DNA from 2 places in the Fusibacter sp. A1 genome. Region 2 is predicted to be linked to the other one. Evidence: a T-box and tRNA genes for the amino acid it is inferred to sense, from the RefSeq annotation. Region 2 holds a T-box; the other holds one or more tRNA genes.
What was found. A T-box is a leader RNA that pairs with one kind of tRNA and senses whether it is charged. The one in region 2 lies ahead of metG (methionine--tRNA ligase), so its partner is inferred to be a tRNA-Met.

Region 1: it has a tRNA-Met gene. The T-box ahead of metG (methionine--tRNA ligase) is inferred to sense a tRNA for this amino acid. The anticodon was not compared.

The regions. Positions count from the first base shown of each region.
Region 1 is NZ_QQWI01000003.1:13,452-29,115, forward strand. It holds gene DWB64_RS04080 (acetyl-CoA hydrolase/transferase family protein) at 1-1,195, opposite strand, end outside; gene DWB64_RS04085 (DUF3870 domain-containing protein) at 1,340-1,672, opposite strand; gene DWB64_RS04090 (hypothetical protein) at 1,763-3,133, opposite strand; gene DWB64_RS04095 (NADP-dependent malic enzyme) at 3,335-4,507, opposite strand; gene DWB64_RS04100 (Fe-S-containing hydro-lyase) at 4,509-5,069, opposite strand; gene DWB64_RS04105 (fumarate hydratase) at 5,079-5,921, opposite strand; gene DWB64_RS04110 (thioesterase family protein) at 6,243-6,638, opposite strand; gene ftsH (ATP-dependent zinc metalloprotease FtsH) at 6,753-8,795, opposite strand; gene tilS (tRNA lysidine(34) synthetase TilS) at 8,896-10,278, opposite strand; gene DWB64_RS04125 (GNAT family N-acetyltransferase) at 10,275-11,114, opposite strand; tRNA gene DWB64_RS04130 (tRNA-Met) at 11,210-11,286, opposite strand; gene DWB64_RS04135 (Ppx/GppA phosphatase family protein) at 11,314-12,240, opposite strand; gene DWB64_RS04140 (S1 RNA-binding domain-containing protein) at 12,291-12,749, opposite strand; gene DWB64_RS04145 (septum formation initiator family protein) at 12,764-13,063, opposite strand; gene DWB64_RS04150 (RNA-binding S4 domain-containing protein) at 13,127-13,369, opposite strand; gene DWB64_RS04155 (HU family DNA-binding protein) at 13,543-13,821, opposite strand; gene mazG (nucleoside triphosphate pyrophosphohydrolase) at 13,936-15,378, opposite strand; gene DWB64_RS04165 (polysaccharide biosynthesis protein) at 15,388-15,664, opposite strand, start outside.
Region 2 is NZ_QQWI01000003.1:353,803-369,466, forward strand. It holds gene DWB64_RS05650 (TatD family hydrolase) at 1-585, opposite strand, end outside; gene metG (methionine--tRNA ligase) at 740-2,662, opposite strand; T-box leader at 2,712-2,936, opposite strand; gene DWB64_RS05660 (hypothetical protein) at 3,107-3,508, shown strand; gene DWB64_RS05665 (NAD-dependent succinate-semialdehyde dehydrogenase) at 3,553-4,986, opposite strand; gene DWB64_RS05670 (hypothetical protein) at 5,107-5,586, shown strand; gene DWB64_RS05675 (AbrB/MazE/SpoVT family DNA-binding domain-containing protein) at 5,808-6,050, shown strand; gene rsmI (16S rRNA (cytidine(1402)-2'-O)-methyltransferase) at 6,109-6,924, opposite strand; gene DWB64_RS05685 (tRNA1(Val) (adenine(37)-N6)-methyltransferase) at 6,929-7,687, opposite strand; gene DWB64_RS05690 (stage 0 sporulation family protein) at 7,742-8,686, opposite strand; gene DWB64_RS05695 (DNA polymerase III subunit delta' C-terminal domain-containing protein) at 8,679-9,635, opposite strand; gene DWB64_RS05700 (thymidylate kinase) at 9,628-10,332, opposite strand; gene DWB64_RS19555 (aminotransferase class I/II-fold pyridoxal phosphate-dependent enzyme) at 10,342-11,697, opposite strand; gene DWB64_RS05710 (hypothetical protein) at 11,687-12,169, opposite strand; gene DWB64_RS05715 (pyridoxal phosphate-dependent aminotransferase) at 12,595-13,770, shown strand; gene DWB64_RS05720 (hypothetical protein) at 13,795-14,034, opposite strand; gene murI (glutamate racemase) at 14,031-14,807, opposite strand; gene nadC (carboxylating nicotinate-nucleotide diphosphorylase) at 15,375-15,664, opposite strand, start outside.

The sequences.
Region 1 (15,664 bases), 340 kb from region 2:
CCGTTGTGAATATCGAAAGATATGCGTTTCTTGTAAAATCACCGGAACCGCCTATGCCGTTCATCATTCTTGAACCCATGATATTCGTTGAGTTTACATGACCGTAGATATCAAATTCGATTGCCGTGTTCATTGCAATGACACCCAGTCTTCTTGCCACCTCAGGATGGTTTGATATCTCCATAGGTCTCAAAATACAATGTTTAGCATAGTGATCTATGTTGTCCATCAGTCTGACTAGACCTTCTGACGATGGTGTGAATGAAGTACCAGAAGCCACTGTGACTTTACCTGCATCGATTAGGTCGAACATGGAATCCTGAATGACTTCTGTATAACAGGTCAAGTCAGTGAAGTCCGATTCGACCAGTCCGCCAAGCACTGCATTGGCAACTGATCCAACACCTGATTGAAGAGGCAGTAGGTTCTCAGGCAATCTGCCCGCTTTAACCTCGTCTTTTAGAAACTTGATGATATGTGCAGATATCGCCTTAGAATCTTCATCGATCGCTCCAAGGGGTCTGACATTATCCTGAACATCGCAGAAAACGATCGCAGCGATTTTATCAGGGTCACATGGAATATAAGTCGTACCTATGCGGTCTCCTGAATGTTCAATTGGAATCGGCTTTCTAAAAGGCGGTTTTTCGGTAAAGTAGATGTCATGAACACCCTCAAGCGCCATCGGTTGAGATGTGTTTATCTCGATGATCACCTTATCGGCATGTTTGATCGCCTGAGGCGAGATTCCGACTGAAGTGGACGGCACGATTCCACCATCCTCATTGATCGCTATCGCTTCTACGATTGCGATGTCGATTTTTCCGAAAAATCCATATTCGATAAACTGCGGCACATGTGAAAGATGCATATCCTGATAACAGACAGATCCATCATTGATCGCATTTCTACTGGCGGTATTCGTTTGATAAGGAAACCTTCTTTTTAACACGCCTGTCCTCGAAAGTTCTCCATCAAGTTCATCACCTACCGACGCACCTGTGATCAGTGTCACACCGATTTTTTCGCCTTTTTCAGCACGGTTTGCAAGCGCTTTGGGAACCGCCTTCGGGTAACCAGAAGGTGTGAATCCGCTTGTTGCAAGCGTCATTCCGTCTTTAATCATCATCGCCGCTTCTTCGGCGGTCATCACTTTCGATTTAAGCGCTTCACTTCTTATACGAGTATAATCCATCCTTAACCTCCATCATAAATCATGTGTTCAAGCACCTTGAATAAAAAAAGAGTCAGTGGTTTTCTTGTTGAAAACCTCCGACTCTCGACTGCGTGGGTTCAGCACTAGGGTAGTAGCGCCTGTACACAGTCCGTCATTTGAATGCTATTCATCTATCGTTTCTTTGTTCTTTAGAATGTTCTGGTACTTTTCGTTGATAATCTTCAGGGAAGAAAGCAGGGCTTTTCTGGCGGAACCGTGATACCTCTCAGTAAACGCCTTTTCAATCGATTCAAGATCGAGAATGCTTTTTCCGACGATCAGTTCCTTCACGAATTGCCTAGCCACCGTGGTGACTAGCGAACAGTCGACATCGGTGATCAGTCCTGTTTCCCTGTCAAGGAGAACACCTACTGCGATAACCGTGTACAGCTCTGTTGCTGTGATCCCCTGTGGTAATTTTGCATACCCTGTAACAAAGATGATATTTTCATTCAAGGTGTCTTCCTCCAATCGTACATGAAACTTATACACTGAACCATATAGCCATTTTAACAATTAAATCAGCAATTTAAAACCCCATTCATGCTACATCGGCAGCTTATGAAGGATGATTGTGAAGATTACCATTCCTAAAAGGGCGAACGGGTACGTCGCTCCATAACCTGCAGCCGGATCATCGCTGTCTACAGCGTCGATCGCAGCTCCAAGACCAGGAGTCGATGTCATTCCTCCACAAATTGCTCCCGAAAGCATGATCCAATTGATTTTGAAAATATAGTGTCCGACGATAAAACCAACTGTCATCGCTACAAAGCCTACAACAAGGGCCACTACAGCAAGTAGCCAGCCGTCTCCGAGAAGAGCGTCGAATACTTTGAAACCGTATCTGAGGCCGACTACACCAAGGAAGAACGCTAAGGAAAGCTGTCTTACCACACCCAGTATTTTAGAGTTCATTCTGAATGTGACAGGACCGATCTTGCCGATGTAACCTAAGATCAACGAACCGATCAATACTCCACCTGTAGCTCCTAGACTGAAATCACCGAGGAAGCCCATTTTTATCTTGATCATCCCTAGGGTATAACCGAAGAAACATGCAATGGCGAAAGCGATCAGATCAAAGGATGCTTCGGGAATCTCCCTGGCGCCATGACCATTTTTCGCCTCTTCCATTTCAAGCTTGAAGGCCTTATGCTCCTCTTCAACATTGATACGGAACATTTTAGGAAGGAAGTTCACCGCGATGATCACAATCAGGACGCCAAAAGGATACCCGATAGCATGTCCTACGCCGATTCCCGCCTGAGCGTTGGTGATGTACTGCTTTTGCTGTTCCGCGGATAGACTTGGAGTGTTTTCAGGAGTAAGCGCTCCCGTCTTATCCAAGCGATCAAGCATTTTAGCCTTTTTCTCATCCGAAAGCGTGTCATATTCAGCTACAGCTTCTGTGGAGTGCGCTTGAGCGGTCTCAATCGCTGCCGCAAGTCCAGGAGAAGAAGTCAAGGCTCCTGTGTAAACGCCCGATACTTCATAAGGATTAGAGCCGCTACTTACGAATGTCATTCCATAAGTCGCCGCAGCGCCTACCGCTGTGATCAGAACGCCTAGGATAATGAACTTAACACCATACTTCTTCAGTACCACAGCCATATCTTTCGCCGCCAGCAGACCGACAGCCGCTACGAAAAGAATTAGAAAAATAGTAAAGAATTCCTTAGGAATAACTCCTGCAGAGATTAATTTAGAAGCAGATTTGAATGCTGTGTCGGATTCTCCAAATTGCTTGGCATATCCCATTGCCAACCAACCTAAGATGAGTCCTGTGAAAAGTGTGCCGGAAACTCCAAAATTGAATTTTCCAAATTTGATTTTGCCGAATAATAGACCTGTGAATACCGCTACGAACATCAGCACGTAAGGATTCATCAACCAACCTATAAAATCGAAACTCATGCTAAAACCTCCTCTTTGTCTATTGGCCAGTCCCCCCGACCATTTTGAAGTGCAAGATGTCAGCCTCGCGAAAGCCAACAAAAAAGCACAGTACTTACCCTTTTTTAGGATTAGTACTGCGCTTTCAATAAGGCAAGCAGGTAAGGTCGTTACCTACAACTCATTAAAAAGTACAATGTGTCTGATGATGTGCAATATCTTTTATACGCGTGCGACGCCGGATTTGCGTGCCGCTTCTTTTACAGCTTCAGAAACATTTTGTGCAATGCGGGTATCAAACGCCTTGGGTAGAATATACTCAGGAGTTATCTCGTCATCGCCGATTGTTTCTGCAATAGCATAAGCTGCTGCTATTTTCATTGATTCGTTGATGTCGCTTGCACGGACATCAAGTGCTCCTCTGAAGATTCCAGGGAAAGCAAGTACGTTGTTCACCTGATTCGGAAAATCGCTTCTTCCAGTCCCGACCACAAGCGCTCCGGCTTTGATTGCCAGCTCAGGCATGATTTCTGGGATAGGGTTGGCCATCGCAAATACCACAGCATCCTTGTTCATAGATGCGATCATTTCTTCAGTGACCACATTCGGGGCAGATACTCCGATAAAGACATCCTTACCCTTAAGTGCGTCACAAAGCGTTCCGCTCTCGTCGTTCTTGTTCGTGATATCAAGCATCAGACGCTGCTCGCTGTTGATGCTTTGCATGTCTTTTGTCAGTATCCCCTGCTTGCCGCAAAGCACCACATTCTTGATGCCCAGCTGAATTAGTAGTTTGGCAATGGCGATTCCCGCAGATCCTGGTCCGTTGATCACAGCCTCGATATCGGAGAAAGCTTGCTTTTTAAGTTTCAGCGCATTGATCAGACCGGCGGCCACGACAATGGCGGTACCGTGCTGGTCATCATGGAATACGGGAATATCCAATTTGGATTTGAGTTGTCTTTCAATTTCAAAACATCTGGGAGCCGCGATATCCTCAAGATTTATCCCGCCGAATCCAGGAGCGATCAGTTCAACCGTTCTAACGATCTCGTCCACGGATTTAGTGTTCAATACGATAGGAAACGCATCCACATTCGCAAAGTTCTTAAAGAGAACCGCCTTACCTTCCATTACCGGAAGCGAGGCTTCGGGACCGATATCGCCAAGTCCAAGCACCGCCGTTCCGTCACTTACGACAGCCACCATATTGCCCTTGACGGTATATTTATAGACATCGTCCCTATTCTCATGGATTCTTCTGCATGGCTCTGCGACACCTGGAGTATATGCGATGGATAGATCATCCTTGTTTTCCACACTGACCTTGCTGACGACTTCCAGTTTACCTTTATGTTTCTCATGTAGTTCGATTGATAGCCTATTGTAATCCATCTTATACCTCCACGGCGTACTTTGCTCTTTCGGTTTCATATAGGTTGTTGCCTTTGGAGTCGATTACGACGACTGCCGGAAAATCAACCACTTCAAGTCTTCTGATAGCTTCTGGTCCTAAATCTTCATAACATACGATTGTGCTATTTTTAATCGTGCTTGCAATCAGTGCGCCCGCACCGCCGATAGCGGCAAAATAGACTGCTCCATATTTTTTCATTCCTTCGATGACGACACTGTTTCTAGCGCCTTTTCCGATCATTCCGGTTAGACCCTGCTCGAAAAGCGGTACTGTCAGACCGTCCATCCTGTAGCTGGTCGTCGGACCTGCCGATCCGATCACGTTTCCGGGTTTTGCTGGTGATGGACCGACATAATAGATGATCTGGTCCTTTATGTCAAATGGAAGTGCCTCGCCTTGTGAAAGCGCCTCATTCAATCTGATGTGGGCGGCATCTCTTCCTGTATAGATGATTCCTGTTATTTTAACCGTATCTCCCGCTCTAAGTTTTGACACCTTATCTCTTGTTAAAGGGGTTTCAAGTCTGATATCTTCACTCATGACAGCCTCCTATAAGATAACTTCGTCGTGTCTTGCCGCATGGCAGTTGATATTGACAACAACCGGTAGTCCGGCGATATGCGTAGGGTAGGCTTCCACATGTACCGCGATGCACGTCGTCTTTCCGCCTAAGCCTTGGGGACCGATTCCCAGCGCGTTCACCTTGGTAAGCAATAGGGTTTCGAGCTCTTGATAATAGTCGTCCCCGTGCACCGACCCTATCTCCCGTGTCAATGCGTGTTTGGCTATCTGCGCCGCCTTGTCGAGCGTTCCGCCGATTCCGACACCGACAACTATCGGAGGGCATGGATTTGGTCCTGCTAGTGAAACGGTTTTTAGCACAAAATCGATGACGCCGTCAACACCGTCTGCCGGCTTAAGCATCTTTGATCTGGACATGTTTTCACTGCCGAACCCCTTAGGAGCGAATACGATCTTTAGCCTATCGCCGTCCACAAGATCTAAATGTATGACCGCAGGCGTATTGTCGCCCGTGTTTTTTCTTCTTAAAGGATCTGCTACGACCGACTTTCTTAAAAATCCCTTCGTATACCCCTGTCTGACCCCTTCATTGACCGCATCAACAAGAAGGCCTCCTTCAATCATCAGTGACTGGCCTAGTTCGATAAAAAACACTGCCATCCCAGTATCCTGACACATAGGGACTTCGTTTTCGCTGGCCATGTTCGCATTCAAGATGATATCTTCAAGTATTCCTACACCAATCGGTGATTCCTCTTTGTTTTTCATCTCGATGAGTCTTTGTTTTACATCATCAGGTAAATGAAAATTAGCTTCCATACACATTTTTGCAACCGCGTTTGTAATCTGATCGACATGGATTGTTCTCACGTGACTTCCTCCTGTATTTCGTCTTCCTGTTTATTCTAACAGATGAACATTCCAGTTGACTAGCCTTCATTTAAATGGCTAATAAAACTTAATATATCCTTTGAATGAAGCGCAATGTTCGTGTTTTTGCTTTTCCACACTAAAAAAGCACAGCAATAAATCTGCCGTGCCGTAAGAACAATACCGAAAAGTGATGATGAATCACCAAGTGAGTTCAGACAAGTGCCCGTAGTCAGATAACTCTGAAAACGTTTCTGTCGTAATTGTAACATATTCTTAACTGCCTGCCAATACTTTAACAATATAACTTTTCAGAGTATATTACTTTCCTTTGTTTTCAGCGCTTTGAACAAACTTTTCGAATGGTATGATATATCTTTCATGGGTTCCTTCACCAATTAAGTCTAATTCATCAAAGGCCTTAAGGCTGAAAGTAAGCTTTTTACCATCAATTTTTATCAGTTCGGCCTCTGCCCACACCTTCATACCCACAGGCGTCGCAGCCAAATGCTTTACATCCAGATGGATACCTACTGTCGCATACCCCTCAGGCAAATCCGAATCAACCGCCTTAAGGGCGGCGTTTTCCATAAGTCCAATCATCATTGGTGTCGCAAACACCCTCACTTCACCGCTTCCGAACGCTGCGGCGGTGTCATTCTCACCTACGATGCGTTCCACCTTTGCACATTGACCTATCTTCAATTTCAGTTCCATTTAGGCACCTCTTTCTTTAACTGTCGGAAGAATTATTCGATTTCTTCCGTTAGCTTAACACAGGTAAAAAAGTTTAACAAATAAAAAAAGCGGATCAATTTGATCCGCTTCAATTTATTTCTCGGTTTTTTCGATTTTAGCCTCGTCTTCAACTTTAGTCTCTTTTGGGACTTCAGCATCCTCTTCGGCTTTTGTCATGTCATCGATTGTCGCTTCAAAAGTAACTTCATCTTTTGTCTGCGCTTCAACCAATTCCTTTTTCTCAAGAGAAATCTCTTCACTTTCAGGTTGAACAAACAAGGTATTGGCCATTTTGCCTTTGTTGGCTTCCCTGATTGCAGTAACGGCTTCGCTACCGGATTCATATGCGGCTTCGAACTCTTCCCCATTGATTGTTTCAAACTCCAGAAGCGCTTCCGCGATCCTGTGAAGCTTGTCCATATTCTCTTCAAGTAGAGTAAGTGCCTTTTCATATGCCGTGTCCACGATGGCGCTGACTTCCCTATCGATTTCAGCCTGTACACGATCTGAGAAGTTTTTCATCTGTCCCATGTCGCGGCCGATGAAGACTTCTTCTTCCGAGCCATAAGACATTTGAGATAAGTTGTCACTCATCGCATATTTCGTAACCATCGCTTTTGCGATTTGTGTCACTCGATGAAGATCGTTCGACGCACCGGTTGAGATATCATGAAGCACTAATTTTTCTGCGATCCTACCACCTAGAAGTACGATCAGTTCATTTTCCATCTGACCCTTTGTACGATAACTTCTATCCTCTGTAGGAAGCTGAAGCGTAAATCCGCCTGCGCGTCCTCTTGGGATGATCGTTACCTGATGTACAGGATCCGTGTTTGGCATCAATTTGGCAAGTACGGCATGGCCCGCTTCATGGAAAGCGGTAAGCCTGCGCTCTTTTGGATTGACGACTCTACTTTTCTTCTCGACACCGGCGATCAGTTTAGTAGTCGCTTGTTCGATCGTGTCCATTGTGATTTTCTTATGATTATATCTGGCGGACAAAATCGCCGCTTCATTTAGGACGTTTTCAAGGTCTGCAGGTGTGAAACCCGGTGTTCCTCTTGCAACCACTTTAAAGTCCACAAGTTCGGACATGGGTTTGTTTTTAGCATGAACCAGTAGGATTTCCTCACGGGCTTTGATGTCTGGCAGTCCTACAGTGATCTCCCTGTCGAAACGGCCTGGTCTTAAAAGCGCCGGATCTAGGATATCAGGACGGTTCGTCGCCGCAATAATGATGATTCCTTCATTTTCTCCAAAGCCGTCCATCTCGACAAGCAATTGGTTAAGCGTCTGTTCACGTTCATCATGGCCGCCGCCTAAGCCTGCGCCACGTTTACGACCTACAGCATCGATTTCATCGATAAAGATAATGCAAGGTGAGTTCTTTTTGGCGTTCTCAAACATGTCACGTACACGAGAGGCACCGACACCTACGAACATTTCTACAAAATCAGAACCCGAAATATTAAAGAAGGGTACCCCCGCTTCACCGGCAACCGCTTTTGTAAGGTAGGTCTTTCCTGTACCAGGAGGGCCCACCATCAGGATTCCTTTAGGAATTCTGGCACCCAAGTCGATGTATTTTCTTGGAGCCTTCAAGAAGTCTACGATTTCTTGCATTTCTTCTTTTTCTTCTTTAAGTCCCGCTACATCATCAAAGCAGATTTTCTTTTGGTCTTCGTCTTTGTGCAGCTTAGCACGCGACTTGCCGAATGACATGACCTTGTTGCCTCCACCTTGTGAGTTCTGCATGAACAAGAACCAGAATACGACAAAGATCAGTACCATGAAGATCATCGGTAAAAGGTCTAGGATGAAAGGTCTGGCCTGAGGCGCATCGCCATCAAGCAGTAGATCCGTATTTAAGATCTTGTTATAAAGCTCTTGACCGACCGCTTCTTCAAGTGTGGTCGGCACATAGGATGTAAACGCGCTACCTGAATCTAAAACACCTTGAATCTTATTGCTCTCAATCTTAATGGATTTGACATTATCCGATTCTAGATGCTTGATGACATCAGAAATCGCCAATTCCGTTGTAGTTTCCGTCTTTTCAGAAAAGAAGCTAACCACTAATAAGATCACCAGGAATATGACAATATATACCGTGGCTCCCTTAAAAAACTTCCTCATATTTATCCTCCTCGAATTGCTAAAATTCATAATATACGTGTTGTAAGAAATACTTCTGCACTTTGGAAATCCTTTATATTCTATCACACTTAAAAAGGGCTCACAACGATTGGATGGTAATCCTCACAAAATCACCTGTTTTTTTTTGACTTTGCGCATAAATCGATTTTCTTCTTCCTACCACCCAAAGCACTTCATCACTGCTAGCTATAAGCGGTACAGATGCTTTCTCATCTGCTGAGAGTTTTAAATCGATTAATAATTTTTTTACACTTTTACTGCTTCCACCCATACCTGCCAGTCGTATTTTATCTTTTTCACGTCTGGTTCTGATCAGGATACCTTCCTCAAAGACTGAGCGCTCTATGACCATTTCATTCGCATTTGAGGCGCCGGCTTCGTCCACGCTTTCTACGACAATCCGAAGTCCCCAGTCTTGCAGCTCATGCGTGCCCATACTTAAGCGTTTATCCGCTTTCAGACCGAGCTGATCGAACCGGGACTCGAGCATGAACTTGACATAGTTTCCTCGATGTTCGAAACGAATTCCATGAAAATTCATCACAGAACCGGTTCTCCCCGCTTCAATCCAATCGACAAGGGCGTCGATATGCGATTTAAGCACGTTCTTCACATGACCGTTCTCAAAGTCAAAAATATGTCTTAGCACTCTTCTTTGAATCGCTTTTGATTCACTTAGGAACATCTCCCTATCAACATAGTGATGTTCGTCCTTTGTTGTCACCAGCTTAGCATAGGCCTCGCCGGTAATCCGGTCAAGCACGGAGACATCCTCAACGACAAGTTGACTCAACTGATTAAGATGAGCGACTATTTGTGGGTCATAATCCCTTTTAAGGAGCGGTAGCAGCTCTGTTCTGATTTTATTTCTTGAAAACCTTGTATCCGAATTGCTTTTATCTTCTCTATACGGTACTTTGTTTCTGATCGCATATTCGAGTAGTTCAAACTTAGTGAGGTTTAACAGCGGTCTGATCTTAACTCCGCTCTTGTACCTGATACCTTTAAGTCCATCAAGTCCTGATCCTCTGAAGAGGTGCATCAAGACTGTTTCGGCCTGATCATCCATATGATGTGCTGTTGCCAAATGGGTATACCCCTCTGTTTTGGCCAGCGCATCGAACAAAGAATATCTTATGGACCTTGCCATCTCCTCAAAGCCTTTGCCTTGAGCACTCGCGATTTTTTCTATCGGCCTTCTGTAGCTGTAACAGGGAATTTGATTTTCCTTGCAGTAGTCCTTCACAAGCACCGCATCGCCGATGGCTTCGTCACCGCGGTACATATGGTCCAGGTGGCAAACTCCGATTGTAAAACCGCTGCTTGGGCTCAACACCTGAAGCATGTCGAGCAAAACCATGGAATCCGCTCCACCACTCACCGCAATCAGAATTTTGTCACCTGGTTCAACCTGACAGTTTTCTTTAAGAACCTCTAGAACTTCATCGATTGAACTTCTCATAATGGCTCACCACTCAGTTCATAAACAAACGTATCCCGATTCACATCACCTTCTGAAGAGAATCCCTCTTTCTTAAGAGCGTGGATGATCTGTTCATCATCGCTCATGATATGGATCCCTTCACGGTGCGAAAGAAGCGCCTTATCGATGGCAAATGCGACAATTTCTTTCAGATGACCTGTACTGAACACGACCAAAGATAAGATATTGTCTTTGGCATGTTGAGTCGTCAAAACGAAATAATCTCCTTCGATATGATAAAGGTCCCCCCTTGACTGACATTCGGCAAGTATGGATGCTGACACACCCTTAAATACCCAGTCCATGCCAATCATTCCACAACCTAGCCCCTTCTCTTTCAAATAGGCCAGACATGCTGAAGCATCACCTTTTATGATTTCTACTGTAGGCCTGTATCCGCTTGCTTTATCCGAGATATCACAGTATAAGGCTAAAAACTCGCCTATCCGTATGAATCCCATTTGCTCGATGATGGGGATGCTGTGGTTCAAATAATAGGTCGACAATCTTATTTTGACAGGTTTGAGTTTCTTCAACGACTCAAGCTGCGCTCTTGCAATCATTTTTCCGATGCCTAGCTGCCTGGCTTCCTTCGCGACCCTCAAACCTTCCAACCAGTAGATTCCATCGCCAAGATGAGTAGTGCGGGCAAGTGCTACAGCGCGACCTTCATGCTCCGCTACAAGCAACTCGCCTTCCTCATCACTGAGCCAGTGGTCGATCACATGATGAATGTAATCGTAACCGTCCCAGGTATCCTTCGTAAATGCAAGGATTGCGTCCTTATCCGTTTGTTTTGCGAATCTGATCTTCATAAGCATGCCTCCACTTTAGCACCTGAATATGAATACGATATGAATAAATTTAAAAAAGCCTTGTTGCAGGCAACAAGGCTTTTACTTTAAAGATATGGTAGCGGCGAGTGGACTCGAACCACCGACCTCTCGGGTATGAACCGAACGCTCTAGCCAACTAAGCTACGCCGCCGAATACCTTTAGTAGTATACACGAGCCTTAATTACATGTCAACAACTCTTTGAAAATTGCTCCCTCAAGATTATCATAATCACTGACCGCAACCTCCTCGATGGATAGCTTTTGCATGATCTCATCCATGACGGTCGCTCCAGCTGCGATGATGTCGGCACGTTTTGGCATTAGTCCCGTCATCAGAAGCTTCTCATCCAAACTTGCCCGTATAAGCCTGTCTGCGAGTCCGCTGATCGTCCTTCTCGAAAGCTTATGATTTTGAATTCTATCGGCATCGTACTCATCCATCTTCAAGTCCATCGCTCCTAGTGTCGTTATCGTGCCACCGATTCCGATGCATGCACCGATTTCAAACTTTCCAAGTTCCTCCATGATGCTATCTATCCCCCTGTCCACATCCGTCCTGACAGGTTCGAACTCGACTTGACCGCTTTCGTGTTTAAGGGCATGTCTGTCGGTCATCCTCACCGCTCCGATGTCCAAGCTGTGTGCGAACAGAACCTTTCCGTCACGGGTTCCGACAATCAGTTCTGTCGAACCTCCGCCGATATCGACAACCAAGAACGTATTCGCATCCGATCCCGCTCCGAGGGCGACACCCATAAAGCCTAAATTCGCTTCTTCGACCCCTGTGATCACTTGAATATCAAATCCGGTCTCTAGCTTGACCAGGTTTACAAACTCGATTCGATTCGAGGCGTCTCTTACAGCGCTGGTCGCAAAAACAGGACAAGTGGTCAGGCCGTTTTCAAGAAGGATGCCTTTATACGCCTTTAACGCATTCACGGTATCCGTCATCCTTTTACCGTCAAGGGCTTTGGTCGCGTCGACATCTTTTCCTATCCTTGTCATTTCAAGCTTCTTTTCTTTCCAAACAATCTTATCACCACTTAGTTCGCATAGCAGTAACCTCACTGAGTTTGTTCCAATATCGATTGCGGCTTTTATCATCCTTGACTCCTTAATATACAGAAAATCCGAAGCTTCAGCTTCGGATGTTTTTACTCTCTACCACTTTGATGCCCGTTTCCTCGTCTTGACTTAGAGGACTTCTTTACCCCTTTTAGATTATCATCACTTGTTTTGATGAACTGGGACAACATGGATTCAAAGTCATTGCCTCTTCCCTTTGGTCGCTCATAACTGTCCTTTGAACGATCCGCATGATACTCTGTTTTAACTTTTTCGGAAGGTTTTTTTTGACTTGGAGTCTTTAACGGATCGGGTTGAGCTTGTGCTTCTTTGATGGATACGCTCATCTTGCCTTTATCAAATGAGATCACCTTAACGGTAACTTCATCTCCAACAGAAAGATGGTCTTCAACTGATTTGACATAGCTGGCACTAACTTCTGAAATATGACATAATCCGGTCTCTCCGGATTTGAGCTGAACAAATGCACCAAATTTAGTAATGCTGACTACCTTACCTTTTACAATCTCACCAACGGCCGTTGCCACAATGCCCCTCCTTCTTACTCGGGTTTTTCTTTAATAATATATTGGATTTCATCTTTTTTTATCATTTGAAGCCGTTCTCTTGCATACTCTTCTATCGCTTCGTCGGAACCGAGCGCGTCTACTTGAACACGCAGCTCTTCCACTTCAGCGCTTAATGTGGCTTTCACCTCTTCATAATGCTTCTGGTCGTATGCCATCTCCTTCAACTTGATTTCCTGATTCGTCCACACAAGCAGGCAAAGCACCGCAATGATAAGAACGCCCAAAAAAACAAAGCGGTTTCTTCTGATGATTCTCAATTTTTTTTTAGCCATCATATCACTTCCCATATAACTTATCGGTAACTTGGCCTTAAAATTTATAGCTGACTTTCAAATTTATTGCAATTGTTTATACATTTCAAGAGCTTCCTCTTTTTTTACGTGTTCACTTAAGCTCAATACTTCATATTTACTTGTACGGTTTCCAAACGTAATTGTGATGATGTCGCCCAACTTAACCACATGACCTGCTTTAGCCACCATATCATTAACCATGATACGCCCCTGATCGCAGGCATCCTTGGCAATCGTGCGCCTTTTTATGATCCTTGAGGTTTTTAAATATTTATCCAATCGCATAATCTCTTCCTCTTAACTTTCTAGTCGAGTAAAAGACATAAGTTCAATCATATCTTTTCTCAGTTAATAACAATCCAATTATACAACAAGATGCCAGTTCACACCACTGACTATCTGCCTATAGTTATTTTCCCCAAAGAAAAAAGCAGCTGGTTGGCTGCTTTTATGTAATATTATGCGTTTACTAATTCTTTAAGAGCTTTACCTGCTTTGAATACAGGAGCCTTTGAAGCTGGGATGTCAATAACTTGCTCAGGATTTCTTGGGTTTCTGCCTTTTCTTGACTTTCTTTCTCTTACGTCAAAAGTACCAAAACCTACTAATTGAACTTTCTCGTCTTTTGCAAGCGCCTCTTCTACAGAGTTCATGAATGCGTTAAGAGCAAGTTCTGCGTCTTTTTTAGTAAGACCTGATTTTTCTGCAATGCTAGTTACCAATTCGGCTTTATTCACAATAGTACCTCCTTAAAGTATTTAAAATGCATGAATAGCAATAATCGCTATCTACATATTAGCTTGAAATATCAGTGTTTTTCAAGTCTTTTTTACAATTTCTTTAGAAAATTTTCACTTTTTTGCCCGTTCCCATGCTTTTTCGAGCATTTCCAAGTCAGAATTTTCCATTTTTCGCCCTAAGCTAGTGAATTCCGCCTCTACGCGAGAAAATCGATCGATGAATTTGTCAGTCGCCTGATGAAGACATAATTCGACATCCACCTGTAATTTCCTTGCAATATTGACAACTGTGAATAATAAATCGCCGGTCTCTTCCGCTATCCCATCGCTGGATTCATTTTTAAGCGCTTCTTTGAGTTCGTCGATCTCCTCATGCAGTTTTTTGAACACTGGATCAAGTTCCTTCCAATCGAATCCTGCTTTTGAAGCTTTATGTTGAACCTTGTAGCTTCTAAAAAGTGCCGGCAGGCTCTTACCGAACTTCATCATCGTATCGGTGACCGTCTCATGTTTGTTTTCTTCTTTTTTTATCGCTTCCCAGTTGTCTAATACCTCTTCACTGTTAAGAGCTGTGATCTCACCAAACACATGAGGATGTCTCGAAACCATCTTTTCACAGATTCCATCAAGTACCTCAGCCATGGCGAAATCGCCGTTTTCACGACCGATTTGAGCATGGAAAACGATTTGTAGCAAGAGATCTCCCAGTTCTTCCTCAAGTGCGAAAAGATCACCCGAGACGATCGCTTCTGCGACTTCATAAGCTTCTTCTAAAACATAGGGAGTCAACGTCACATGAGTCTGTTCCCTATCCCATGGGCAACCGTTCTCGCTTCTCAGGAGCTTCATGATTCTGACAAGATCATCATAGGACGCCCTTTTAGTCGCCTTGTTTTTCAAGACAACTACAGAAGTCAGGTGGTCATATCCCTGATATCTGTCGAGCTCATAAAGTGGAAGGTGGACAATTTCTTCAAGTTCAGGAATGCCTACAGCCTTGAGGACGACCACAGGGTGGTCATCCATGTACATTTCAGACAGCCAAATCTTGAGCTCTGAAGCGACAATAGCGTCATAACACTGTATGCAGACCATCGCATCATCATTGGCGGCATACGCCTGGTCAAGCTTTAGACAGTCGACAATCCGCATTCCATCAACAGGATCGACTCCAAGCCTTGTGATGATCGCATCCAAAAAGCTGGTCCCGTGGACCACGCGAATCATGTCTGCGCCGTATTCGCTCATCAGAAGCTGAACTGTTTTTTCAGCCACAAAGGGATTGCCTGGTATGGCATACGTGATATCCGATATTTTCAACTTTTCGAGTATATCGTTCTTTATTCCCTGGTAGACCTCATCGAATTCTTCCGACGTCTCATAGAGGTAATCATAACTTTCAAAGGAGACACCCATCTCTTTAAGGGAGTCGATCACCGGATGTTTATCCGTTCTCAGGTAGACGACTTGACTCTCCTTTAACACCTGCATGGCTTCCATCGTCAAATAATTCAGATGCCCAGGCCCTAATCCCACTATGGTAAGTTTGTTCATGATTTTCTCCTATCTGACGAGCTTTTTCAAAATGCGCTTACCTGGTAAAAATGCCAGGTCATCCGCATCCAACGCTTTTATGACGAACAACATCACTCCATAAACCACGACACCTGCGACAACGCTCAGTGCTGTAGAAGTGACATTTCCAAATTTTACTATTAGAAGTATATAACCGAAATGCACCGCCACACCCATGACAATCGATGCGATAACAGGCTTTGCGATGGTATGGGTGATAGAGAATTTCGGTTTGATTTCCTTAAATACAGCCATGACATTCAAA
Region 2 (15,664 bases):
TAGCGGCACCGCTTCGACCACTTCGTGGCTTTTTCTCGCATTTTTGTACGTCAAGGGTCCTGCGATTGAAAGATACGCGCCGAGTTTGACGTATTGCTTGGCAAGTTCTGCACTTCCGGAGAAGCAGTGCATCAAAACGCCTGTCTCAAAGGCCTGCTCCTTTTTCAAAATATCCAGCACATCCTGATTGGCCTCCCTGTCATGGATGATGATCGGAAGTCCCAAGGTCTGTGCCATCCTTATTTGTTCGATAAAGACTTGCTTTTGAATATCTCTTGGAGAATTGTCGTAGTGGTAATCAAGACCGATCTCGCCGATCGCCTTTACCTTATCCTCTTTGGCAAGCTGCTCGATCATCTCAAGTACCATCTGATCGACATCCTTCGCATCGTGCGGATGTACTCCGACCGCCGCATAGACCATGTCGTATTTTTTTGCAAGCTCCACCGCACGCTTGCTACTCGCAAGGTCGGCACCAGGATTCATCATCAGCTCGACCCCACGGTCCAAAGCTCTTTTGATTACCTGGTCACGGTCGTCGTCAAATCGTCTGTCATCAAGGTGTGTATGTGAATCAAAAAGCATAAGATGCTCCTCTCTTGTTACTATTAATATAGGCTGTACGTTTAAACAATGAATATTTTATCACAACATCATACTTTTAGCTAATTTCATTTCTCTCTTATCTTAAAATCGCGAAAAATAAAAAGGGCAGCTCGCGCTGCCCTAAACCTGTTAACTACGAAACGACCGTTCCGCTTTCCATATCCACATTTGCAAGTTTCAGCTTATCGTCAGTCGAAGCCGCAAGAATCATGCCTTGGGACTCGATCCCCCTTAGTATTACAGGCTTCAGATTTGCCACAAGAATCACCTTCTCGCCCACTAGCTCTTCCGGCTTGTAGAACTTGGAGATTCCAGAGACCACCTGACGCTTTTCGGGACCCACCTGCACCTGAAGCACCAATAGCTTGTCGGCCTTCGGATGCTTTTCGGCCGACAGGATCTCAGCGACCCTAAGGTCAAGCTTTGCAAAATCATCGATTGTGATTTCTTCTTTAAGTTCCAGCTTCTCAGGTTCTGGTTCCCCGTATTTCGCACGGATCGCTTCGACCTCTTCCATCTTTTTAGCTTCGTCCATACGGGCGAACAAGACTTCTGCCTTGCCGACGCTATCTCCCACCACGGTTCCGTCAAAGGAACTGATCGAGTCATAACTTGTGGTAGTCGCGTTGATCTGCTCGAGAATCCTATCGGCCGTATCCGGAATGAACGATTTCAATAGAATCGCAGAAATCCTGATCGACTCCAAAAGGTTGTAAAGCACAGTGCCCAACCGTTCCTTGTCCTCTTCGTTCTTTGCAAGGATCCAAGGTGTTGTCTCATCGATGTATTTGTTGCTGCGTCTAAGCAGCGTCCAGATTTCTTCTAGGGCGTCGGCGATTCTGTACGCATCGACAAGTTCTTCCACCTTTTTAGGGGTCTCCAGCGCAAGCGCTTCGAGTTCCTTGTCGAACTCACCAATAGCAGTCGGCGCCTGTATGACTCCGTCAAAGTATTTTTGAACCATCGCCACAGTTCTGTTGACAAGGTTTCCAAGCACATTCGCAAGATCCGTGTTGATTCTACCGATCATCATCTCGTAGGTGATCGTACCGTCATTGGCAAAAGGCATTTCCCTTAAGACGTAATAACGCACCGCGTCCACTCCGAATAGGTCCACAAGATCGTCTGTGAAGATCGCATTTCCTCTTGATTTGCTCATCTTATCCTTACCGACGAGCAGCCACGGATGTCCGTAGACCTGCTTAGGCAGTTCGACTTCAAGCCCCATCAAGATGATCGGCCAGTAGATCGTGTGAAAACGAACGATGTCCTTGCCGATGATATGCACATCTGCCGGCCAAAGTTTTTTAAACTGCTCGGAAGATCCGTCCGGATCGAATCCGATTGCCGAAATATAGTTTGAAAGCGCGTCGATCCATACGTAGGAGACATGTCCCTCATCAAATTCAAGCGGTACTCCCCAAGAGAAGGACGTACGGGATACGCAAAGGTCCTGAAGCCCAGGTTTGATGAAGTTGTTGAGCATCTCGTTCTTTCTGGCCTCGGGCCAGATGAACTCAGGATGCTTCTCAATATGTTCTTCCAGCTGTTTCTGATATTTCGATAGCTTTAAGAAGTAAGCCTCTTCGCTCGATTTTTGAACAGGACGACCGCAGTCCGGGCAGTTTCCATCCACAAGCTGTGATTCCGTCCAGAAGGATTCGTCAGGGGTACAGTACCATCCCTCGTATTTCCCCTTATAGATATCGCCTTTGTCATAAAGTTTCTTGTAGATCTTTTTGACCACGTCCTTGTGCTTGTCGTCAGTGGTGCGTATGAACTGGTCGTAGTCCACGTTCACAAGATCCCAGATTCTTTTAATTTCTCCCGCGATCTCATCCACGTGCTCCTGAGGCGTTTTTCCCATTTCTTCGGCTTGTTCTTGGATTTTTTGTCCATGCTCGTCCGTACCTGTCAGAAAGTACGTGTCATATCCCTGTTCCTTCTTAAAACGTACAAGCGCATCGGATAGAATCGCTTCATAAACGTTTCCTATGTGTGGAATTTTCGATGTATACGCAATCGCCGTTGTTAAATAAAATTTTCCCTTACTCATTTGACACACTCCTCGTTTTCATTCAAAAAAACAAAAAACTCCCAATCCCAATAGGGACGGAAGTAAACTCCGCGGTACCACCCTAGTTCTGCAAAGTTCGCAGCCCTCGTCGCAATGTGCATGTGTGCTAACGTTCACCAACGTTCTTACCTACTCGAATTTCAGTAAAACAGCTCCGGGGCCATCTTCAACACTTCATCGCCGTTATCTTTCACCAATTCGATAACTCTCTGTAGGACAAATCCATCTCTACTCTTCCCATCATTGCCTTTAAAGTGATTACAGTTTATCACAGCGCTTTGAGGATTGTCAATGTACTTATCCGCTTGAGGTGAAAACCACGGTCGATACTAGATATTTCTTTCTTTTAATGATATTTTGACTTGTGTACCTCACGATTGTGTGATAAAACTATACAGGACAAATGCTCAAGGAGGAAAACAATTGACAAAACGAGTGACTGAGATACTAAATGATTTAAACCTAAATAAAATCAGCAAGCTGTCTTTCCAAACGGAAGAAAAAAGGGTAGCTGTTCAATTCCTAGATAAATATGAAAGCATACACGATGTGGAATTCTCACATGTCGACACCTATTTCTTTTTAGATGAGAAATTCCTGGATTCCATGTATGAGGAGACAGGCATCAAACATCCGATCACTTTCTTTGACAACGGTTACGGAGAATTCGTGGCAGTAGACGAATACGAAGACGGCACACGAGAAGAAACCATGCTCTCCCAGCCCAACGTGATACTTAACACAGATGAAGCCAGCATTTTAATTGAAGCGAAAAAAGTGACTATCAACGGTGAAAGTTACCAGCTGCACGGAATGATGAGTTAAAACAGTCAAAACCACTCAAAGGGATTGAGTGGTTTTTTTATTGTTTAGATTTCAATTCCAATATATTTGAGCTGAAGGTATTCCTCAATTCCGTAGGTGCCGCCTTCTCTTCCATAACCGCTCATCTTAACCCCGCCAAAGGGCGCTTGCGCAGTGCTGATCCTTCCGGTGTTGATACCTATCATGCCGTACTCGAGCGCCTCAGAGACTCTTGTCGCACGGCTGAGACCTTCTGTGAAGGCATAGGCCGACAAACCGTATGGAGTATCATTGGCGATCCTGACGGCTTCCTCTTCCGTTTTAAACGTGATGATCGGAACGACCGGTCCAAACGTTTCCTCATTAGCGATGAGCATCTCACCCGTCACACCTGCAAGTACCGTCGGCGGGTACAAGAAACCTCCCTCGGTCACGTCCTGCCTAAATCCTTTACCGCCCAACAGGCAGGTCGCACCCCGATTTACTGCATCATCGACATGCCTTGAGATTTTGTCAAAACCCGCCTCGTCGATGATCGGTCCCATATCCACCGCCTCTTGTCCGTTACCGACCTTGAGCTCACGCACCTTGACAAGCAATCTTTCCGTGTAAGCCTCTACTATGCTTTCGTGTACGAGCACCCTGTTGGTAGCGATACAAACCTGACCACAGTTTCTGAATTTTGAATCGAGCGTTCCCTGAACCGCCTTCTCAAGATCCGCATCCTCAAAAACGATCAGCGGCGCATGTCCTCCAAGTTCGAGAGATAGCTTCTTGAGTGTTTTTCCTGCCTGACTGGCTAGAAGCTTACCTACTTCGGTTGATCCTGTAAATGAAATCTTGCGGATTCTCTCGTCATCCATCAACACCTTACCGATGAGCGCGGCATCCCCAGTCAGCAGTTGGCAGACGCCTTTGTCAAAGCCTGCCCTGTCTAGCAGCTCAAAGAACTTCACCGCAGTAAAAGGAGTCTGTTCTGCAGGTTTAACGATGACCGTACATCCTGCAGCGAGTGCGGGAGCCATTTTTCTGACAAACATCGCAAGTGGAAAGTTCCATGGGGTGATGATCCCGACAGGTCCTATCGGTTCTTTGAGCACCTTGAGTCTCATGCTGCTGTGCGTGGGTTCCAAAAGGTCGCCTTTTATCCTGATGGCTTCTTCAGCGTACCACTGCACATAGCTTGCGGCGTACCTGACTTCACCGATCGCTTCTGTGTATGGTTTTCCCTGTTCCTCAGTCATGATGGCCGCAAGCTCCGATTCGTGTTCGACCATCAGGGCATAAAGCTTTCTTAAAAGAACGGCGCGTTCATAGCCGTTTGATTTCTTGTAACTGCAAAACGCGTCATATGCGGCGTCGACCGCCTCTTCGCAGTCGCTTACAGACGCGCTGGCCTGTTCTCCTATCGCAGACAGCGTGTAGGGGTTGTTCACCGTAAATTTCCTATTGAACTGCGCATCTTTGAATTCGCCTTTGATATATAGTCTTCCGTTCATCGCAATCTCCTCTTTTTTTGTGTTTTAATCCAATTCTTAACTAAATTATACTAGAAACGTTTGAACAAGCAAATAATTAGGCATATACTGATAATAGAATAATTTTAGGAGAGGTGACTTATGAATATGTTTACACAATTGGCATCAAGCGACATGATGATTACCATTAGTATGAAGGACTTGCTTTTATCTGTGTTTTGGATCTTTATGATCGTCGCAGTAGGCATGATCATCGCCATTCTTTTTAAAGCTTATCAGGCGGTAAGGGATTTCAGGGCGATCGTAGCTGAAAATCGCGAGAACATCAACCTGACACTCAACGAAGTGCCTCAGATCACGAAGAATGTTCAAGAAGTGACGACCGAAGTGACACACGCCGCAAAAACGTTTAGACCCACAGTGGACAATATCGCCGAAACTTCAGAAAGCGTCACAGAAACCATAAAGAACAACAATCCTGTGAACGAAGCGATCGTCAGCGCGTACAAAACAGTCAATAACGTCCATAAGCTTGTCGACAGCTTTAGCAAGAAACACAAAGGCAAAGAAGAAGCCGAATTCGATATCGTTGCCGAAGTGATCAAACCAAAATCCGAGTGATCTTTTTTCGACCGAAACCTTACCTATTTTGTCAGTCTTTGTTTATTACCAGATTTTGAGGGTAATTAGATACTGAATCACTTAAAATTTAAATGATAAAGATTTTCAGTTCGGTTACTAATTAGTTTTTGAGTAAGTCTTGACTTTTTATGTCAATCTTGTTACTATTTTAAGTGAGAAATTTGTCGAGATTTGTCAAATTAGTTAAGGAGGAGAACATTATGAAATCAACCGGTATTGTTAGAAAAGTGGACGAACTAGGTCGTGTTGTAATTCCGATCGAGTTGAGAAGAACACTATCCATTGGCGAGAAAGACGCGCTAGAAATCTTCACAGAATCTGATACGATCATTCTTAAAAAGTATGAGCCTGCTTGCATCTTCTGCGGTCAAGCAAAAGGTGTTACAAACTTAATGGGTAAGAACATTTGTCCAGAGTGTATCACTAAGATTGGCAACTTATAATTCCAATTCAATCAGCAAAGGACAGCATCTTTACGATGCTGTCCTTTTTGTATGTTCCTTATCGCTCTTGGTTTGCAGTCGCCTTATAAAGCTCCTGGCGGTCAACTCCGTAAACTTTGGCAAGTTCTTTGACGACTTCCTTTTGTCTTTCACCGCCAAGGACTCTTTTGTGGACTTCATCAATGGCCTCTTCCAAAGTCATCTCTTCCTTGATTTCCTTATAGCCTTCTACAACCACGACGAACTCGCCTTTTGGCGGTGTCTGCTCATAGTGCCTTATGGCTTCTGAGACGGTCGTGTGGAAATAGGTCTCATACTTTTTTGTAAGTTCCCTACCAAGTGTGATGTTCCTGTCGCCTAGGACTTCGAGCATATCCTCAAGCGCTTTCAGAATTCGATGGGGCGACTCGTAAAAGACCAGCGTCGCTGTGATTCCCTTGAGTTTCTCCAAATGTTTTTTTCGCCTTTGCCTGTCTAAAAATCCCTCGTAATGGAAGGGTTGGGTCTGCATGTTCGAAGCGATCACTGCTGTGACAGCTGCGCTTGCCCCCGGCAAAACCGTGTACTCGATGTTTTCCCTAATACAGGCCTTGATCAGTTCCTCCCCAGGATCCGAAATACCAGGCATGCCCGCGTCGCTGACGAGTGCGATATCCATACCGCTTCTTAATTTTTCAATGATTTTTTCTGTCATCGCCTTTTCATTGTGTTCATGGTAACTGAAAAGATGCTTCTTTATTTCAAAATGATTGAGTAATTTTACCGTCACGCGTGTATCCTCGCATGCGATCTCATCCACAGACTTCAACGTTTCGACTGCTCTGTAGGTCATATCGCCTAAGTTTCCGATAGGCGTAGGGCAAATATAAAGCATGTTGTCACTCCTTTTCTCCAAAGACGGTGATACTCGCATTCCTATAGATGGAGTAGATCATCTCGGTATATCCACCATCCTCATCATAGACGACAATCGGATCCTCGAACTTTAGCTCGTGGTTGCCATATTTCACAAACTTCATCAGCATGATATTGGGTCTGGAATTGAACTTAGGCTGAACAAACTGGATCCGTTTGGGTTCGAGCCTCATTTTTCTTGCTATCTCCACGATATCCACCAGTCGGTCCGGTCGATGTACCAGGTAGAACCTACCGTTGGGCTTGAGCACGTGGAATGCGGCTTTAAAGATATCCTCTAAGGAACAAGCCACCTCATGTCTTGAAATCGTCTTATAATCCGATTCGTTCTTGATTCCCCCGTTGACTTTAAAGTAGGGTGGGTTCGATGTGACCACGTCCATACATCCTTTTGAAAAAGTGGTCGGAACCTCTTTTATGTCGCCGGTCACAATGGTGATTCGATCTGAAAGCTTGTTGTGCTTCACAGTCCTATCCGCCATTTCAGCCACTTCGGCTTGTAACTCGACTCCTGTGATATGTTTCGCATCGGATTTTCCTACGATCAACAGGGGAACGATTGCGGTACCTGTTCCAAGATCCATCACTTGGTTGTTTTTTCTTATTTCAGTCCAATTGGCAAGCAACACGGCGTCGATGCCGAAACTGAACCATTTCTTGTTTTGAATGATCTGAAGTCCGTTTACTTGCAGATCATCCAGTCTTTCACCGTCTTTTAACATGCTACCACCTCATAAGAAGAGACTCTAAGTCTACCTAGAGTCTCTTCATGATCGTTACTTATCAAAAACCTCATCCGGTTGATCTTCAACTATTACGGTTTCATCTGATTTTCCCTTGCAGTTTCCGTCCTCGCAAGATTTTTTTCCTTGCTTGACACGTTTGCGGTCTTCACGAAGGATTAAACTGTTGTGATACTCAAAAAAGTCATCGCTGAGTTCTGGATGGCCACTTTTGGTCTGGTTGCCTGTCAGTAATTTTACCTTCACCATCTCTTTAAGTACGCTTACATTGAACACGACAGCCGGTCCGTCAGGTGTCTTGACCGTCTCACCCTGCTTAGGAAGTTCTTTGTTGAGCTCTCTGTAGGTATCGTACTCATATCGTAGGCAGCACATGAGTCGTCCGCAAATTCCCGAAATCTTAGTCGGATTGAGCGAAAGGCTTTGATCCTTGGCCATTTTAATCGAAACGGGAACAAAATCACCAAGCCAAGTCGCACAGCACAGCTGATAACCGCACTGGCCTATTCCGTTGAGCATTTTCGCTTCGTCGCGCACTCCGATTTGTCTAAGTTCGATTCGAGTTCTGAAGATCGACGCAAGGTCCTTCACCAGTTCTCTAAAATCCACTCGTCCATCCGCTGTAAAATAGAATATCACTTTATTGTTGTCGAACGTGTATTCCACATCCACAAGCTTCATGTCCAAGTTATGTTCTTTGATTTTCTCGACGCATAGTTCAAAGGCGTCAAGCGCTTTTTCCTTGTTTTGCTCGTGCGCCATCGAATCTTCTTCCGTTGCGATTCTGACCACCTTTTTCAGTGGTGACACAAGCTCTTCTTCCGCGATTTCCTTGATGCCGACAACCACCATGCCAAACTCGATACCGCGGACCGTTTCGACGATCACACCGTCATCTTTTTTTATCTCGAAATCACCTGGATCAAAATAATAGATCTTACCAGCTTTTTTAAACCTTACTCCTATGACCTTAACCATTTACTGCCTCCTGTATTTTATACAGCATAGCTTCTGTTACCAGAATATAATTTTGCTGACGTTTAATAGCGACTTTTGCTTCTTCAACCGCACCCATGGATTTTGTGATGCATGGGATACTTAATTTCTTACTACATTGTATCATGCTTTCGCGCTCAGCCCCAAGACGTAAATATTCGCTTGAAACTCCTTCTTTTAAAAGCAACACATCCTGTAGCCAGATGAGTATCAGGTCAAGCAGGTCGTCGCAGTCGTTTTTCAGATTTTCAAATACAGGTACCAGCGGCAACCATTTTTCAGGCTTATTCATCAAAAGGCCGCAAAGCAACTGGTACAGCTCTCTTACTCCTTTTGCAAACACATCATCTGTTGACCATTTCAGATACTTTCCATAACTCCCTTGGGCGATGGAAACCAGTTCATGATCAAGTTCCATGTTGTCTTTCTCGATCAGTTCTAGGATGCCCTTGTCAGGAATCGGATTGAATGCGATTCGTATCACACGGCTTCTTATGGTAGGAAGCAGACGCGTGATGTTGTCTGCGATCAGGATAACCATAGCATGTCCCGGGGGTTCTTCAATCAGTTTGAGCATTTTGTTTTGTGCCTGCTCCGTCATCAGGGCGGACTCGTCGATGATGACAATTTTCATATCGGAAAGATAGGGTTTTACATGAACATATCCATGAATCTCATCTATTTGCTCCGTCTTTATGGATGCGCCCGTTGGAGCGACCACCAATATGTCCGGGTGGTTGCCCGATTCGAACTTCGCCCTTAAGGCTTCATTTTCTCCACAAAGCAGATATTTTGCCAGCGATTTTGCAAAGGTGAACTTTCCTATGCCTTTGATGCCTTCAAAACAATAGGCATGCGCATACCGGTCCTCGTGCACTATTTGCTCAAAATATTCTTTTTGCCTTTGATGTCCCATAATCGAATCAAACATCGCTGCGCTCCACTTGAAAACGTTCTTTAAGCAGTTTACCCACCACACGGTAGATATCCTCATGGATGGCGTCAATGGGTCTGAACTCACGATCTAACATGCATTCGATCCTATGCCATCCAAAGAGCTCGCCTATATGCTTAGACGCCTCATAGGCGCGACTGAGGTGGCTGTGGTCTCTTTCATGAATGTCCTTTACTTCCGAACCGTCTATCTTGTTCGCTCTTTTCTCGATTACTGCAATCGAATGCTCTACAGGAACATCGAGAAAGAAGGTCAAATCAGGTCTAGGAATACCCATTAGCTCATATTCGAAGTTCTCCAACCACATCAGAAACTTATCCACTTCCTCCACACTCTCGAATTTAGTGGATTGATGCACCATGTTCGCAGTGGTATATCTGTCAGCTATGACAATTCCGCCTTCAGCGTAAAAATCAGACCATTCCTTTTTATAGGAAGCGAAGCGGTCAACCGCGAAAAATACCGAGGACGCGAACGGGCTCACATCATCCGCATTTTGACCGAAATCGCCTTTCAGGTACATTTTCACAAGGGCGGAGGACTCGCTTTCATAATTTGGAAACGAAACCAGTCGCACAGGATAACCCTCATCGGTCAATCGTTTTAGCAGTCTCTTGCTTTGCGTTTCCTTGCCGCTTCCGTCGTTTGCTTCTATCGTAATTAAAAGTCCCATAATCTCTCCTCATCTACTGACAACTCTGATGTTCTCTCTTTCCATCTCCATACCGATGATTTCATGATGGTCGCCCATCAGTCCCCTGATGATTGTAACGTGTTCCTCAGTGATCAGTTCACCAGGCATGATAAGTGGAATACCCGGCGGATATGGCACGATTCTCTGGGCAGCCACTTTTCCAGCCGCATCATCTAGGTTGACCACTTCCTCACAGAGTCTATCTAGTTGGTCCTTGTCGTAAAGACGTATCGGTGCCGGATACATCACCCTAATCGGCGCAAGGGGTGTTTTCATGACCACGCCATCAAGTACATCCGCAATGGCTTCAAGTTCGGCTTCTGTATTCATGATACTTAAGTACAGCAGAACACCGCTATGGTTGCTTAGCTCACAGTAGATGCCATGGCTTATGAGCAGTTGGTTGATCTCATATCCTGTATAACCTACAGGAGCGGTATGCAGCCAGATCTTAAAGGGATCATCCTGCTCTTTTACTCCACTTAGCCATCTTTTTAATCTAGTAGCCTTAAGTTCCACGATATGGCCGAAAAGATTGTCTTGCCTCTGTCTGTTGTCGACCATATAATGGATGGCTTCGTCTATGGAGGCGATCAGCACATAACTTGGTGAACTCGATTGCAATATCTTCAGATACTCGGTAACTCCCGAATAGCATCTATGCGCATTTTTAAAATGTATCACACCTGTCTGGGTCATCGCGGGCAGGGTCTTATGAGTACTTTGCACAACGATATGCGCCCCCATATTAAGCGCGGAAACGCGACTTTTAGAGCTGAAATTAAGGTGTGCGCCATGCGCCTCGTCGACAATCACGATGCCTTCTCTTTTATCCATCAGCTCGACTACAGAACCAAGGTCTGTCGTATAGCCGTAGTAACTCGGAGAAGTGATCACCACGACCTTAATCGATTCGTTCTTCGCTAAGCAGTCCAGTATCGCCTGTTCCTCATATCCCTCAATGGTTCCGCTCGAACTCCAGATCGGCCCGACCGTCTCATAGGTCAAACCTTTCAGCATACAAGCGTGGTATACAGACTGATGGCAGTCTCTTCCAACGAGAATTTGCTCGCCTCTCTTTGTCGATCCCATGATCGCGGCGAGTATTCCAACCGTCGATCCACCCACTAAAAAGTGCGTGGCATCACTTCCATAGGCATCCCTTGCATGATCCATCGCTTTTTTTATGATTCCCGTGGGATGATGTAGATTGTCCGTTCCCTCAATTTCTGTAGTATCCATCTTAAGCAGATTTCCACCATGGATACGCTTATATTTATGTCCAGGCATGTGTGCGGAAATCAAATCCTTCTTCAGGACCTTCATCAGGTCATCACGAAACATGTTTCGGTACCAAGCTTTCCAAATAGACTCTGATATCCTTTTGCGGTTCTATGATGATCTGTCTGACCCGACCCTCTTTTTTAAAGGTCAATACAAGCCAATGTTTCTTATTCAAGCTGTTTGTGAAGATATCACGCTTTGCGATTTTTTGCTTATGATAGGCTTCCACATTGATGACTTCATCGGGTTTCATGGTAATAAATGCGTGGTTCGATCTTCCTACCACTCTTTCAAAAACCAGGTCATCCGCCACGATACGGTAGTGGAACTCCGCAAGTCTGAAGTAGATGAGCTGGTAACAGAAATAAACGCATGCGATAAACATGACGAGCGATCCCAAGGACCGCACAAGAGGTGAAAACCCGATAAGGACGATATCCACACCCTCTATCGCCATCAGCAGCAAGATGATTGCGATAAGTATCCAAAAAAAACTTATTGATTTCTTTTCAATCGACTGTTTCAGTAACATGTAAGCCTCCAGTATGTGGTTTATCTACGTCTTCTCTTTTTTGGGGAACGTGTTTCAGGCAGTGCATGATACCAAAACCACATCACTAAATATGCGAATACAAATACGATGATTCCACCTATTAAAAGATTCACTTGATTCATTATTTTATCAACCTCGTTTTCTCTAATCATTACCCTTAAGTATGACACATTTGGTGTATAAATAAAACCACTCTCTTAACTTTTGAATCGATGGTCAAAAACGTTTAATCCCATGTATAAAAAGTTTCATTAAGTTAATAATCATATAAATAAAAGCAATAAGATGAATTACTTTTGTATTTTAAATTTTAGGTCGAAATTCCTTTTTAATCGCCTTTTCAAGTAGTTTGATTTCTGTTACTCTTGTGATAGTAAACCAAGACCAATTACTGGAGGGATTTCATGTTATCAAACAGAGTAAATAATATTACACCGTCAATGACATTAGGTATCAGTACGAAGGTAAAGGAACTAAGTCGTGCTGGAATAGAAGTATTGAATCTTAGCATCGGCGAACCGGACTTCTTCACTCCAGATGGAGCGAAAGACTCAGCAATCGAAGCCATACACTCCAACAAGACAAAATACGATGCCGCCACCGGCGTATTGGAACTGAGACAAGCCATTTGCAAAAAACTCGAGAAAGAGAATTCGATTAGCTATAGACCGGAGGAAATCGTGGTTTCCAGTGGTGCGAAACACTCCATCACGAATACTCTCATGGCTATTACAAACCCAGGTGATGAAGTCATCGTACCTATCCCTTACTGGGTAAGCTATCCGGAGATGGTCAAGCTGACAGAAGGCGTGCCTGTATTTGTAGAGACTGAATTCGAGAACAACTTCAAGCTGAAGCCGCAAGAGTTGAGAAATGCGATTACCGATAAGACCAAAGCCATCTTCATCACAAATCCTTCGAATCCGACTGGCGCCGTTTACACAAAAGATGAGCTTAAAGCGCTCGCTGACATTTGTGTGCAGCATGGCATCTATATCATTGCCGATGAAATCTATGAGCGCATGTGCTACTTGGATGAATTCACATCCATCGCCTCGCTTTCAGAAGAGATAAAAGAGATCACGATCACCATCAACGGTTTGAGCAAATCGGTTTCCATGACCGGTTGGAGAGTCGGTTACACAGCGTCCAGAGCGGATATTGCCAAGGGAATGGGTTCAATTCAAGGTCATCTTGTTTCTCACCCAAGTACCATTTCTCAATATGCCGCGATAGGTGGTCTGACAAATTGTGATGACGACATCGCCCACATGAAATCCGTCTACAAGCAAAGAAAAGATCAAGCCATCGAGTGGATAGAAGCCATTGAAGGATTATCCGTCGTTAAGCCAGACGGTGCCTTCTACATCTTTATCAACATCGGTCCACTCAGAGACAAGATCGATTCAAAGGACTTATCCTTGACGGTCTGCAACCGACTTCTTGACGAGTATAAGGTCGCCTTCGTTCCTGGTGTAGCTTTTGGTCATGATGATTTCATCAGAATGTCTTATGCTACTGATCTTGATACGATTAAGGAAGGCATCGAACGACTTAAAAACTTAGTAGACACTTTATAAAGCTATAAAATACAAGGGCAGCGGTCATTCGACCACTGCCTTTTTTAGCAAATTGTAAAGTTTTTTATCCAGTTTTTCAATATCTCTGACAATGTGTTTCATCGGTTTATGGAACTCCCTGGACATTCTTCTGACATCCAGCTTCTGATTGCCATCAAGATACTTCTGCCTGATGATGACAACCTCTATGGGTGTGAAGTCCTCACTTTCCAGCAGTTCTTCAATTTTACCGGTCAAGTGTTTTATGTTTTGCAGATTAATCATATATCCTTCTCCAACAGCTCTGTGGCTAATTCAACCATTTGCTCTCCTGCCGAATTCTCAATCGTCACACTGCCTTTACCTGCATCATCACATAAAAGATCCAAGTCTTGTAAGGTCCGCTTTAAATGAAAGGATGTGCCCAGGTTACCGTCATAGATATTGACGGTATGATTGAAATACGCGCTGATTGTTTGCTTTAAAAAAATGAAATGCGTGCAACCTAGAACAACGCCGCTAATTTGATTACGTTCCTCTTTTGAAATGACCTGATCCAAGATGCGATAAACCTCTTGATAGGTCACCTTCTGACTTTCCACCAGTTCGACAAACTCCGGAGTGGGACATTTGATAATGGTCACCTCATCCAAATATTGATCCATCAACTTTTCAAATTTAGACTCCCTAAGCGTCATCTCAGTGGCAAGGACTGCGATATGGCCACCGGGATGGGCGAGAGCGGCTGGTTTAAGAGCAGGTTCCATACCGATGATTGGCAATTCATACTGGTTACGAAGATGGGACGCGGCAGCGCTTGTCGCCGTATTGCAGGCTATCACCACAGCCTTGACCCCCAACGTTATAAAATACTCGACAATCCTCTGTGAATGTCCAATCACCTGTTCTACTGTCTGTGGTCCATACGGGGCGTGCTTGCTGTCGCCATAATAGATTATATTCTCATTGGGCAGTATTTTCCTAATCGTGTTTACGACGCTAACTCCGCCAAGTCCTGAATCGAACACACCGATTGGCGCACATTTATTACTCTTCACCCTTATCCCCTCCCTTATCTTTTACCTTTTAAGTATAAACCATACTGCAATTTTGACAAGACCAATAAAACTGGTTAAAATACATATTATCAACACAATTATGCACATAATCCATGATGTTTGTCTTGTTACCTTTTGTTATACACAACCACATGGAGATAGAATCGTGTATTTTCAACCATTACGTAAAAGTCAGCCTGAATAAGCAATCTTAGATAATTCAGAAAGCTTTACTTATCAACAAGTTATTAAGAGGTGGTGGATAAGTTGCCAACAGTTAACTGCAAAAGGTGTGCCTATTACTTTGTAACTTGGGAACCACAGCGTCCACATGGCTGTAGATATTTCGGTTTCAAGTCTATGCAAATACCAAGCATCGTCGTCAAACGGTCCTCAGGAAACGAATGCGGGGCCTATAAAGCCAAAATTATCACAAAATAAGGCATACAAACGGAGACTTCCCCAATTTAATCCACAGGTTATCCACGTTTTGTGTATAACTTATGGTAACAAGGAGATAATAAAAAAACGAGCGAAGATCCGCTCGTTTTCGTTTATCGCTGAACTTTAGTCCAAAATGATGTTAAAACTAATATCCATCACCGGATAAGAGTGAGTCAACGCACCTGACGAAATCACATCGATTCCAGTTTTTCCAAGTTCATTCAACCGATCGATTGTAACATTGCCAGAAACCTCGAGAATCGCTCTTTTCGCATTGATAGCGACCGCTTCCCTTATCATTTCAGTGCTCATGTTATCAAGCATGATGATATCCGCATTCGCTTCGATCGCTTCTTTCAATTGATCCAATGACTCAACTTCAACTTCTATCTTGATCGTGTGCCCCAGCATTT